Regions from separate parts of the Pseudomonas sp. SP16.1 genome, predicted to be linked through region 3. Evidence: predicted binding sites of a transcription regulator. Region 3 holds the regulator's gene; each other region holds the start of a gene.

Region 1 (4,150 bases), 950 kb from region 3:
TTCCAACCTTGGCTCGAGGGTGATCACAGGCAGCTCCGGCTCTAGTCCCACGATGCTTTGCACGATGGCGCGGGCCAGCGCCACGCGAACCGCGGCGACCATCGCGGCGGGATCTTGACTCTTCGGCGCGACGTTGGCGATCGCCTCGGCGATGGTGCGGATGTCGCGCACCGGCACCTGCTCCTGCAGCAGTGCCTGCAGCACCTTGAGCAGGGTCGACAGCGACACCAGGCCCGGCACCAGCTCCTCGGCCAGCTTCGGCGAGCTCTTGGCCAGCAGCTGCATCAGTTGCTGCACCTCTTCGTGACCGAGCAGCTCGTGGGCATGCTTGTGCAGGATCTGGTTGAGGTGGGTGGCGACCACCGTGCTGGCGTCGACCACCGTATAGCCCAGCGACTGCGCCTGATCGCGCTGGCTGGGATCGATCCACACCGCCTCCAGGCCGAACGCCGGATCTTTGGCGGCGATGCCGTTGAGCGGGCCGAACACCTGGCCGGGGTTGATCGCTAGCTCGCGGTCCGGATAGACCTCGGCCTCGGCCACGCTGACGCCCATCAGCGTCAGACGATAGGCGTTGGGCGCCAGGTCGAGGTTGTCGCGGATATGCACCGAGGGCATGAGGAAGCCCATCTCCTGCGACAGCTTCTTGCGTACCCCCTTGATCCGCGCCAGCAACTGGCCACCCTGGTTGCGGTCGACCAGCGGGATCAGGCGGTAGCCCACCTCCAGGCCGACCATGTCCACCGGGGTGACGTCGTCCCAGCCCAGTTCCTTGACCTCCTGCGCCTTCTGCGCCGGCAGCAGCTCCTGCTGGCGCTGGACCTCCTTGAGCTCGGCCTCCTGCACCGCGCGCTTCTTGTGCGCGATCCAGTAGGCGCCGGCGGCGGCCAGCAGCCCCAGACTGATGAAGGAGAAATGCGGCATGCCCGGCACCAGGCCCATGGCGATCAGGATCGCCGCCGCCACCGCCAGCGCCCGGGGCGAGGCGAACATCTGCCGCTGCACCTGCGAGCCCATGTCCTCGGAAGTGGACACGCGGGTCACCATCACCGCGGCGGCGGTCGACAGCAGCAGCGACGGGATCTGCGCCACCAGGCCGTCGCCGATGGTCAGCAGGGTGTAGACCTTGCCGGCGTCGGCAAAGGCCAGGCTGTGCTGTAGCACACCGATGGCGATGCCGCCGATCAGGTTGATGAACAGGATCAGCAGACCGGCGATGGCGTCGCCGCGGACGAACTTGCTGGCACCGTCCATCGAGCCGTAGAAGTCAGCCTCCTGCGCCACCTCGCTACGGCGGCGCTTGGCCTCGGCCTGATCGATCAGGCCGGCGTTGAGATCGGCGTCAATCGCCATCTGCTTGCCGGGCATGGCATCGAGGGTGAAGCGCGCGCTTACCTCGGAGATGCGCCCGGCGCCCTTGGTGACCACCACGAAGTTGATGATCATGAGGATGGCGAACACCACGATACCGACCACGTAGTTGCCGCCGATCACCACTTCGCCGAAGGCCTGGATCACCTGCCCCGCCGCGCCGTGGCCCTCGTGGCCGTTGAGCAGTACCACGCGGGTCGAGGCCACGTTCAGCGCCAGGCGCAGCAGGGTGGCCGCCAGCAGGATGGTGGGGAACACGGCGAAATCCAGCGGGCGCAGCGCGTAGATGCTGACCAACAACACGACGATGGACAGGGCCAGGCTGAAAGTGAACAGCACGTCGAGCAGAAACGGCGGGATCGGCAGCATGACCATGCCGAGCATGACCAGCAGCAGCAGGGGAATACCCAGGTTGCCGTGGCGCAGGCCCGCCAGGTTGCTGCGTACCTCACCGATGATTTGTGCGCGATCTACTGCCACGTCGCTACCCCAGCCGATTCAATCTTTTGACGCGAAATTGCGCCCTGCCGGGGAGATGGCAAGAAACATTCCAGTTTTATCAAGCAGGTCAAAAAGATGGGCGATTACCCGCCGCCGCGTTCGGCAGCGCCGCAGGCACTGCCGGCAGGAGGATAGTGCCGTGCAAGACGCCCCCCCACCGACCGGCTAGCTCGACGCCAGTTGCTGACGCGCCCGGCGTGCCCGCCAGGTCTTCACCAGCGACGGGCCCAGGGCGGTCAGCGCCGAGCCGAACACCACCAGCACGGCGCCGCCATAGGCGATGCCGTTGACCTGCTCGGGCTGCACGTGATCCGGCCACCAGCTGGCCGCCAGGGCCACCGAGACGAAGGTGACCAGCGGGGTGATGGCCAGGGTGGCGCTGACCCGCGACGCCTCCCAGTGCGCCAGCGCCTCGGCGAAGGCGCCGTAGGCCACCAGGGTATTGAGGCAGCAGGCCAGCAGCAGCCAGCCCTGCAGCGGGCTCAACTGCAGCGCCTGCGACGGATGGGCCCAGGGCGTCAGCAACAGCGCGCAGGCCAGGTAGATCACCATCATCGCCTGTACCGAGCTCCACAGCGTCAGCAACTGCTTCTGCGCCAGGCCGTAGAAGGTCCAGACGAAGGCCGCCGCCAGTACGATCAGCACCCCGGCGGTGTAGGCGGTGAGCGAGGTCAGCAGCTCGCCCAGGCGCTGGTTGAAGAACAGCACGAAACCCAGCAGCAGGATGGCCAGGCCGACGCCCTGACCCAGGCTGAAGCGCTCGCGGAACACGAACAGGCTGCTGACCAGCAGCAGGATCGGCGCCACCTGGATCACCAACTGAGTGGTGCCGGGGCTGAGCAGTTTCAGCCCGACCAGATAGAGCACGTAATTGGCGGTCAGGCCGCCGATGGCCAGCACCAGCAACCAGGCGCCCTTGCGCCCCAGCGGGCGAAAGCGCGGCAGGCGACGGGACGCGGCCAGATAGGCGAACAGCAGCGAGCCGGCCACTGCCAGGCGATACCAGGTGACGGTGACCGGGTCCATCACCTGCAGCACTTCCTTGAGCTTGATCGGCAGGATACCCCAGAGCACGGCGGTGGTCAGGGCGAGCAGCAGGCCGTAGAGCCAACGGCCGGAGGAGATATGCATGGCGACCTCGAACGGGCGGCCGGCAGAGCGCTGCCGCCGCAAAGCGCCATTCTAGGGGGTGCCCCGCCACCGCCACAGTGACAGTTGCCCCCCCTTTGCACCGGGCAACTGTACCGCTGCATACGATCGTTCGGCATTACGCCGCCAGCCCCCCGGCCAGAAGCCTGCCGCAGCGAGGCGATATCGACCGCTGGTCGCCTCGCCCGGCAGACGGCGAAGGGCCCAGTAGACTCAAATCATCCAGCCCCTGCACATGGAGCCCGCGCCATGTTTGGCCAACGCAGCGCCGACCCTCATCCCGCAACGCATTACCGCAGCTCGCGCGTCAGCGCCGTCAATGGCCAGTATTTCTTCGCCACCCGCGAGGGACGCTGGAAGGTCCTTACGCCTCACGCCACGAGGCCGAACTGAGCGTCGTTCGCTATATCGATCGGGTGACCACGGCCGACAAGCTGCTGCGCCACAGCAGCGAGGGCATCGACAGCCTGCATCGCCGCAAGACGTTCAAGCAGAACCAGGAACTCTGAGCGCCCTGCCCCGCCTCACAACCGCGCCAGCCCCAGATCCTGCCGGTGCGCCGCCAGATGCGGCAGCACTGCGGCCAGCAGCGACTCCTTGAACGCCTCCTGAAAACGGTGGGCCAAACCCGGAATCAGCTTGAGTTCGGCGCCCTCGATATGCGCCGCCACGTGCACGCCGTGCATCACCGGCAACAGCGGATCGGCGGTGCCGTGCACCACCAGGGTCGGCACCTGCAGGCGATTGAGCAGTTCGACCCGGCTCGGCTCGGCGAGTATCGCCAGCAACTGGCGCTGCACGCCTTCGGGGTTGAAGGCGCGGTCGTAGGCGATCTGCGCCTGCTCGAGCAGCTGCGCGCGGTCGTCCTGCACCGCCGGGCTGCCCAGGGCTGCGAGCAGATCGGCCTGCTGCTGCAGCGCCGCCTCGCGACTGGCCGCCTCGCGCCGCGCCAGCAGTTGCAACAGCGCCTCGTCCGGAGCCGGCAGGCCCTGGGCGCTGGAGCTGGTCATCACCAGCGTCAGGCTGAGCACCCGCTGCGGTGCCAGGTCGGCCAGATGCTGGGCGATCATGCCGCCCATACTCGCGCCCAGCACATGAAAGTTCGTCACGCCCAGGCGGTCCATCAGAC
Region 2 (4,150 bases), 1.7 Mb from region 3:
CCGAACAAGCGTGCCGGCGGCTTCTGCTTCGGCACCAAGATCGCCCCGATCTTCTACAACACCATGGAAGACGCCGGCGCCCTGCCGATCGAGTTCGACTGCACCAACCTGGCCATGGGCGACGTGATCGACGTCTACCCGATCAAGGGCGAAGTGCGCCGCCACGGCAGCGACGAACTGGTCACCAGCTTCCAGCTCAAGACCGACGTGCTGCTCGACGAAGTGCGCGCCGGTGGCCGCATCCCGCTAATCGTCGGCCGCGGCCTGACCGAGAAGGCCCGCGCCGAGCTGGGCCTGGCGCCGTCCACCCTGTTCAAGAAGCCGGAAGCTCCGGCCGACAGCGGCAAGGGTTTCACCCTGGCGCAGAAGATGGTCGGCCGTGCCTGCGGCCTGGCCGAAGGCCAGGGCGTGCGTCCGGGCACCTACTGCGAGCCGAAGATGACCACCGTGGGTTCGCAGGACACCACCGGCCCGATGACTCGCGACGAGCTCAAGGACCTGGCCTGCCTGGGCTTCTCCGCCGACCTGGTGATGCAGTCCTTCTGCCACACCGCGGCCTATCCGAAGCCGATCGACGTCACCACCCACCACACCCTGCCGGACTTCATCAAGACCCGCGGCGGCGTGTCCCTGCGTCCGGGCGACGGCATCATCCACAGCTGGCTGAACCGCATGCTGCTGCCGGATACCGTCGGCACCGGCGGCGACTCGCACACCCGCTTCCCGATCGGCATTTCCTTCCCGGCCGGTTCCGGCCTGGTCGCTTTCGCCGCGGCCACCGGCGTCATGCCGCTGGACATGCCGGAATCCGTGCTGGTGCGTTTCAAGGGCAAGCTGCAGCCGGGCATCACCCTGCGTGACCTGGTGCATGCCATCCCCTACTACGCCATCCAGAAGGGTCTGCTGACCGTCGAGAAGAAGGGCAAGAAGAACATCTTCTCCGGCCGCATCCTCGAGATCGAAGGCCTCGACGAGCTGACCGTGGAGCAGGCATTCGAGCTGTCCGACGCCTCGGCCGAGCGTTCCGCCGCCGGCTGCACCATCAAGCTGCCGGAAAAGGCCATCGCCGAGTACCTGCAGTCCAACATCACCATGCTGCGCTGGATGATCAGTGAAGGCTACGGCGATGCCCGCACCCTGGAGCGTCGCGCCCAGGCGATGGAAGCCTGGCTGGCCAACCCGCAGCTGCTGGCTGCCGATAGCGATGCCGAATACGCCGAAGTCATCGAGATCGACCTGGCCGAGGTCAAGGAGCCGGTACTCTGCGCGCCGAACGATCCGGACGACGCCCGCCTGCTCTCCACCGTCGCCGGTGAGAAGATCGACGAAGTGTTTATCGGTTCGTGCATGACCAACATCGGTCACTTCCGTGCTGCCGGCAAGTTGCTGGACAAGGTCAAGGGCGGCATTCCGACCCGCCTGTGGCTGGCTCCGCCGACCAAGATGGACGCCCACCAGTTGACCGAGGAAGGCTACTACGGCATCTACGGCAAGGCTGGCGCGCGCATGGAAATGCCGGGTTGCTCGCTGTGCATGGGCAACCAGGCCCGCGTGCAGACCGGTTCGACCGTGGTCTCCACTTCGACCCGTAACTTCCCGAACCGTCTGGGCGACGCGACCAACGTGTACCTGGCCTCCGCCGAACTGGCAGCGGTCGCCTCGATCATCGGCAAGCTGCCGACCGTCGAGGAGTACATGCAGTACGCCAAGGACATCGACAGCATGGCTGCCGACGTCTACCGCTACCTCTCCTTCGACCAGATCGCCGAGTTCCGCGAAGCGGCGGCCAACGCCAAGATCCCGGTCGTCCAAGCCTGATCCCAGCGCTGTAGAAGAAGCCCCGCCCCGTGCGGGGCTTTTTTATGCGCCTAGGCAAAGGACCTTTTGCCGCACCCGCCTTGCGGCCGCAATGGCAGCGTCTACCTTCTGAGTTGGGGATACCCCAAACGACCACTCGGAGCACATCATGAAACCATGGATCATCGCCGCCCTGTGCCTGTTCGGCCTGGCCGGTTGCAGCAGCGAATACATCATCACCACCACCGACGGCCAGATGCTCACCAGCGATGGCAAACCTGAGCTGGACAAGGACACCGGCATGATCGAGTTCACCGACAGCGAAGGCCGCAAGCAGCAGATCCCGCAAAGCAGCGTCAAGCAGATGCTGGAGCGCTAGCGACTGCACCTCGGCGGCCTCGCTTACGCCCGGATCGGTCAGCCGCGGCGGCGAACACCTGCACGCCGCCGACAATGGCATATGCATTGCTTCAGTCCCGCTAGCAGAGCGCTTTCAACGGCGGAAGCCGCTCAACGACAACGGCGTCGTTCCCATGCCGCCCCAGCGGCAGGCATGGGCACGGCGCCTTTTTGCGTGGAGAAGGGACAAGCAACATGAGCGAACAACAAGCAGTCCCCGGCGACGCGCCGGGCGGAACTGGCAGCGGCGATGCACCGGAGAAGCGCACGCTGAACATCGGTTTCATGGCTCTGACCGACGCGGCCTCGGTGATAGTGGCCGCCACCCAGGGCTTTGCCGAGAAACACGGGCTGACCCTCAATCTGCAGCGCCAGACCTCCTGGGCCGGGCTGCGCGACAAGCTGCTGAGCGGCGAACTGGACGCCGCACACAGCCTCTACGGCCTGATCTACGGCGTCCAGCTCGGGCTCGGCGCGCCGGCTACCGACATGGCAGTATTGATGGGCCTGAATCAGAACGGCCAGAGCATCAACCTGTCGCAGCCGCTGCTGGACGCTGGCGTGAGCAGTGGCGAAGCACTGCGGCAGCATGCGCACCAACAGGGTGCACGCCTGACCTTCGCCCAGACCTTCCCTACCGGCACCCACGCCATGTGGCTCTATTACTGGCTGGCCAGCCAGGGCATCCACCCGCTGCGCGACGTCGACAGCGTGGTGGTGCCGCCGCCGCAGATGATCGCCCACCTCAAGGCGCGCCGCATCGACGGACTCTGCGTCGGCGAGCCCTGGAGCGCACAGGCGGTGGACGAGGGCCTCGGCTGCACCATCGCCACCAGCCAGTCGATCTGGGCCGATCACCCGGAGAAGGTGCTCGGCTGCACCCGCGCCTTCGTCGAGCGCCATCCCAACAGCGCCCGCGCCCTGATCATGGCGGTGCTCGAGGCCAGCCGCTTCATCGACGAGAGCGAGGAGAACAAGCGCAGCACGGCGCAATTGCTCAGTGGCCACGACTACGTCGATGCGCCGCTGTCGGCCATCCAGCCGCGCTTTCTCGGCCAGTATCAGGACGGCCTCGGCCATGCCTGGCTGGACGCCCATCCGCTGCGCTTTCATGCCGACGGCGCGGTGAACATGCCCTACCTCTCCGACGCGATGTGGTTCATGACCCAGTTCCGCCGCTGGGGCCTGCTGCGCGACGACCCGGATTACCTCGGTGTCGCTCGCCAGGTGCAGCAACTGGGGCTTTACCGCGCGGCCGCGCAGGCGCTGAATATCCCCATACCCGCGGACATGCGCAGCGCCACGCTGCTCGACGGCACCTGCTGGGACGGCAGCGACCCGACCGGCTACGCCCGCAGCTTCAGTCTCCATGCCCTGGCCGACAGCCCGGCTGTCGCCCTGTAATCGCCCGGAGAACCACCAGATGTTGCGTATCCTGCTGATCAACGACACCCCGAAGAAAGTTGGCCGTCTGAAGACGGCGCTGACCGAGGCCGGTTTCGAGGTCATCGACGAATCCGGGTTGACCATCGACCTGCCGGAACGGGTCGAAGCCGTGCGCCCCGACGTCATCCTGATCGACACCGAATCGCCCGGCCGCGATGTGATGGAACAAGTGGTACTGGTCAGCCGCGACCAGCCGCGGCCGATCGTCATGTTCACCGACGAGCACGACCCCAGCGTCATGCGCCAGGCGATCCAGAGCGGCGTCAGCGCCTATATCGTCGAGGGTATCCATGCCCAGCGCCTGCAGCCGATTCTCGACGTGGCCATGGCCCGCTTCGAGAGCGACCAGGCCCTGCGCGCCCAGCTGCAGGCGCGCGATGCGCAGTTGGCCGAGCGCAAGCGCATCGAGCTGGCCAAGGGCCTGCTGATGAAAATGAAGAGCTGCAACGAGGAAGAGGCCTACACCCTGATGCGCCGCCAGGCCATGAGCCGCCAGCAGAAACTGATC
Region 3 (4,150 bases):
AGCCTGAGCATCGAGAGCGGGCAGATCGTCGGCCTGCTCGGCCCCAACGGCGCCGGCAAGACCACCTGCTTCTACATGATCGTCGGCCTGGTACGCGCCGACCAGGGCCGCGTGCGCATCGACGATCTCGACGTCAGCCACCAGCCCATGCACGGCCGCGCCCGCGCCGGCATCGGCTACCTACCGCAGGAGGCCTCGATCTTCCGCAAACTGTCGGTGGCCGACAACATCATGGCCATCCTTGAGACACGCAAGAACCTGGATCGCGCCGGCCGCCAGGCGGAGCTGGAGAACCTGCTGCAGGAGTTCCATATCCACCATATCGCCGACAGCCTCGGCATGAGCCTGTCCGGCGGCGAACGCCGCCGCGTGGAAATCGCCCGCGCGCTGGCCACCAACCCCAAGTTCATCCTGCTCGACGAACCCTTCGCCGGCGTCGACCCGATCTCGGTGGGCGATATCAAGCAGATCATTCACCACCTCAAGACCAAGGGCATCGGCATCCTGATCACCGATCACAACGTGCGCGAAACCCTGGATATCTGCGAAACCGCCTATATCGTCAACGACGGGCAGCTGATCGCCGAGGGCGATGCCGAGACCATTCTCGCCAACCAGACGGTCAAAGAGGTTTACCTGGGCCACGAATTCCGCCTGTAGGTCGCCCGCTATTTCACTACAGAAATATGGCAACCCCTAGGCAAAGCCGAGAAATTCAGGCATATAATTTGCTTCCTGGTGGCGCCGCGGCGCCCTGTAGTGGAAGGCGTAAACCGCCGGTGAATTAAGGTCTGCAATGAAACCATCGCTAGTCCTCAAGATGGGCCAGCAGCTGACGATGACGCCGCAGCTGCAACAGGCTATCCGCCTCCTCCAACTGTCGACCCTGGACCTGCAACAGGAAATCCAGGAGGCACTGGAGTCCAACCCCATGCTCGAGCGCCAGGAAGACGGCGACGACTTCGACAACAGCGATCCCATGGCCGACGGCGCGGAGAGCGCCGCGCCGACGCCGAGCAAGGAAGACAGCTACCAGGAAAGCGCTCCGACGGTCGACAACCTGGAAGACGGCGAGTGGAACGAGCGCATCCCCAACGAGCTGCCGGTCGACACCGCCTGGGAAGACGTCTACCAGACCAGCGCCAGCAGTCTGCCGAGCAATGACGACGACGAGTGGGACTTCACCACCCGCACCTCCAGCGGTGAGAGCCTGCAGAGCCACCTGCTCTGGCAACTCAACCTGGCGCCGATGTCGGACAAGGACCGGCTGATCGCCGCCACCCTGATCGACTGCATCAATAACGACGGCTATCTGGAAGAAACCCTCGAGGAAGTCACCGACTCCTTCGACCCCGAACTGGACATCGAACTGGACGAAGTGGAAGTGGTGCTGCACCGCATCCAGCAGTTCGAGCCGGCCGGCATCGGCGCCCGCGATCTGCGCGAGTGCCTGCTGCTGCAACTGCGCCAGCTGCCGGCGAGCACGCCCTGGCTGAGCGAGGCCCAGCGCCTGGTCGGCGATTACCTGGAGCTGCTCGGCAGCCGCGACTACGCCCAGCTGATGCGGCGCATGAAGCTCAAGGAAGACGAGCTCAAGCAGGTCATCGAACTGATCCAGCGCCTCAATCCCCGTCCCGGCTCGCAGATCGAATCCAGCGAGCCGGAATACGTAGTGCCCGACGTCATCGTACGCAAGCACAACGACCGCTGGCTGGTGGAGCTGAACCAGGAGGCCATGCCGCGCCTGCGGGTCAACCCGCAGTATGCCGGCTTCGTCAAACGCGCCGACTCCAGTGCCGACAACACCTTCATGCGCAACCAGTTGCAGGAGGCGCGCTGGTTCATCAAGAGCCTGCAGAGCCGCAACGAGACGCTGATGAAGGTCGCCACGCAGATCGTCGAGCACCAGCGCGGTTTCCTCGACTATGGCGACGAGGCGATGAAGCCGCTGGTCCTGCATGACATCGCCGAGGCGGTGGGCATGCACGAGTCGACCATCTCGCGGGTCACCACGCAGAAATTCATGCACACCCCGCGCGGCATTTACGAGCTGAAATACTTCTTCTCCAGCCACGTCAGCACCGCCGAAGGCGGCGAATGCTCGTCCACCGCGATCCGCGCCATCATCAAGAAACTGGTCGCCGCAGAAAACGCGAAAAAGCCGTTGAGCGACAGCAAGATCGCTGGTTTACTGGAGGCACAAGGCATCCAAGTCGCCCGTCGGACGGTCGCCAAATACCGCGAATCCCTCGGCATAGCGCCCTCCAGCGAACGCAAGCGACTGATGTGACCCAGATCAGCTGGAAGCGGGGGCTTCCAGGCCAAAGTGTTCCGGTGGCGGGTCGCCCAAGACCCGTCTCTTACACAAGGCAACAAGGAGAAAGCGGTATGCAAGTCAACATCAGTGGACATCAGCTGGATGTGACCGACGCCCTGCGTGACTATGTCGGCGAGAAACTGGGCCGACTGGAACGCCACTTCGACAAGATCACCAACGTTCAGGTGACCATGGAGGTCGAAAAGCTCAAGCAAAAGATCGAAGCCACTCTGCACGTCGCCGGCGGTGAGGTCGTCGCCAACGCCGAACACCAGGACATGTACGCCGCCATCGATCTGTTGGCCGACAAACTCGACCGTCAACTCATCAAGCACAAGGAAAAGCAGCTCGAACGCCTGCAAGGCGCCACGGCCCGCTGACATTCCCCATCCATGATCCGACTTGAAAACATCCTGACCCCCGGCCGTTCCCTGGTGAACGTGCCGGGTGGCAGCAAGAAGCGCGTGCTCGAGCAGATCGCCAATCTGGTGGCGCGCGATCTGCCCGACCTCGACGCGCAGGACATCTTCGAAAGCCTCATCGCCCGCGAGAAACTCGGCTCCACCGGTTTCGGCAACGGCATCGCCATTCCCCACTGCCGCCTGGCCGGCTGCACCGCGCCGATCAGCGCGGTGCTGCGCCTGGACAGCGCGGTGGACTTCGACGCCATCGACGGCGCCCCGGTCGACCTGCTGTTCGTCCTGCTGGTGCCGGAAGCGGCCACCGACGCCCACCTCGAACTGCTGCGCCAGATCGCCAGCATGCTCGATCGCCAGGACGTGCGCGAACGCCTGCGCCAGGCCCCGGTCGGTGAAGATCTCTATCAGGTGGTCGTGGACATCCAGAACGGTCGATAAACATGCGCCTGATCATCGTCAGCGGCCGCTCCGGCTCGGGCAAGAGCACCGCCCTCGATGTGCTTGAGGACAACGGTTTCTACTGCATCGACAACCTGCCCGCCGGTCTGTTGCCAGACTTGGCGGAACGCGCCCTGCTCAACACCGAGATGCTGCTGCCGCAAGTGGCGGTATCCATCGACGCGCGCAACCTGCAGAGCCATCTGCGGCGCTTCCCCGAGCTGCTGGAGCAGGTGCGCCAACGCAACATCCACTGCGATGTGCTCTACCTCGACGCCGACGACGAAACGCTGCTCAAGCGCTTTTCGGAAACCCGCCGGCGCCACCCGCTGACCGACGAGCACCGCTCGCTGGCCGAGGCCATCGCCGACGAAACCCAGGTGCTGGCGCCCATCGTCGATCTCGCCGACCTGAAGATCGACACCACCCACCTCAACCTTTATCAGCTGCGCGATAGCCTCAAGCTACGCCTGCTCAATCAGCCTGAACCGGGCACGGCCTTCCTCTTCGAGTCGTTCGGCTTCAAGCGCGGCATGCCGGTGGATGCCGATCTGGTATTCGACGCCCGCTGCCTGCCCAACCCGTACTGGAAGCCGGAGCTGCGCGATTTCTCCGGCCTCGAGCAGCCAGTGGTCGATTACCTGGCGGCGCAACCGGAGGTCGAGGAGATGTATCAGGATATCCTCGCCTATCTGGATAAATGGTTGCCGCGCTTCGCCGCCAGCAACCGCGCCTATGTCACCATCGCCATCGGCTGTACCGGCGGCCACCATCGCTCGGTATACCTGGCCAATCGCCTCAGCGAGGCGCTGAAAAAGCCGCTGAAGAACGTCCAGGTGCGCCACCGCGACCTCAGCTAAGGAACTCTGCCGCGATGCCAGCCCGTGAAATCACCATCATCAACAAGCTGGGCCTGCACGCCCGAGCCGCCGCCAAGTTCGTTGGCGTGGCCAGCGCCTACCCTTGCCAGGTGCGC

What was found. The regulator sigma-54, encoded in region 3, starts transcription at its own class of promoters, with help from an activator protein. The targets are predictions, from matches to a motif close to ANTGGCATNNANNTTGCTNT.
Region 1: a site for sigma-54 is predicted at 1,907-1,926, ahead of flhA (flagellar biosynthesis protein FlhA). Genes of this name have one in related genera too.
Region 2: a site for sigma-54 is predicted at 2,250-2,269, ahead of ACUTAF_RS08275 (CmpA/NrtA family ABC transporter substrate-binding protein). Genes of this name have one in related genera too.

Annotation. Positions count from the first base shown of each region.
Region 1 is NZ_JBQYFZ010000001.1:2,479,668-2,483,817, forward strand. Features, by position in the region: gene flhA (flagellar biosynthesis protein FlhA) at 1-1,851, opposite strand, end outside; gene ACUTAF_RS12025 (DMT family transporter) at 2,038-3,003, opposite strand; partial or broken gene ACUTAF_RS12030 (DUF6316 family protein) at 3,271-3,530, shown strand; gene ACUTAF_RS12035 (alpha/beta fold hydrolase) at 3,546-4,150, opposite strand, start outside.
Region 2 is NZ_JBQYFZ010000001.1:1,693,800-1,697,949, reverse strand. Features, by position in the region: gene acnB (bifunctional aconitate hydratase 2/2-methylisocitrate dehydratase) at 1-1,818, shown strand, start outside; gene ACUTAF_RS08280 (YgdI/YgdR family lipoprotein) at 1,967-2,176, shown strand; gene ACUTAF_RS08275 (CmpA/NrtA family ABC transporter substrate-binding protein) at 2,392-3,600, shown strand; gene ACUTAF_RS08270 (ANTAR domain-containing response regulator) at 3,620-4,150, shown strand, end outside.
Region 3 is NZ_JBQYFZ010000001.1:3,433,334-3,437,483, forward strand. Features, by position in the region: gene lptB (LPS export ABC transporter ATP-binding protein) at 1-660, shown strand, start outside; gene ACUTAF_RS16425 (RNA polymerase factor sigma-54) at 797-2,290, shown strand; gene hpf (ribosome hibernation-promoting factor, HPF/YfiA family) at 2,389-2,697, shown strand; gene ptsN (PTS IIA-like nitrogen regulatory protein PtsN) at 2,710-3,174, shown strand; gene rapZ (RNase adapter RapZ) at 3,177-4,034, shown strand; gene ACUTAF_RS16445 (HPr family phosphocarrier protein) at 4,049-4,150, shown strand, end outside.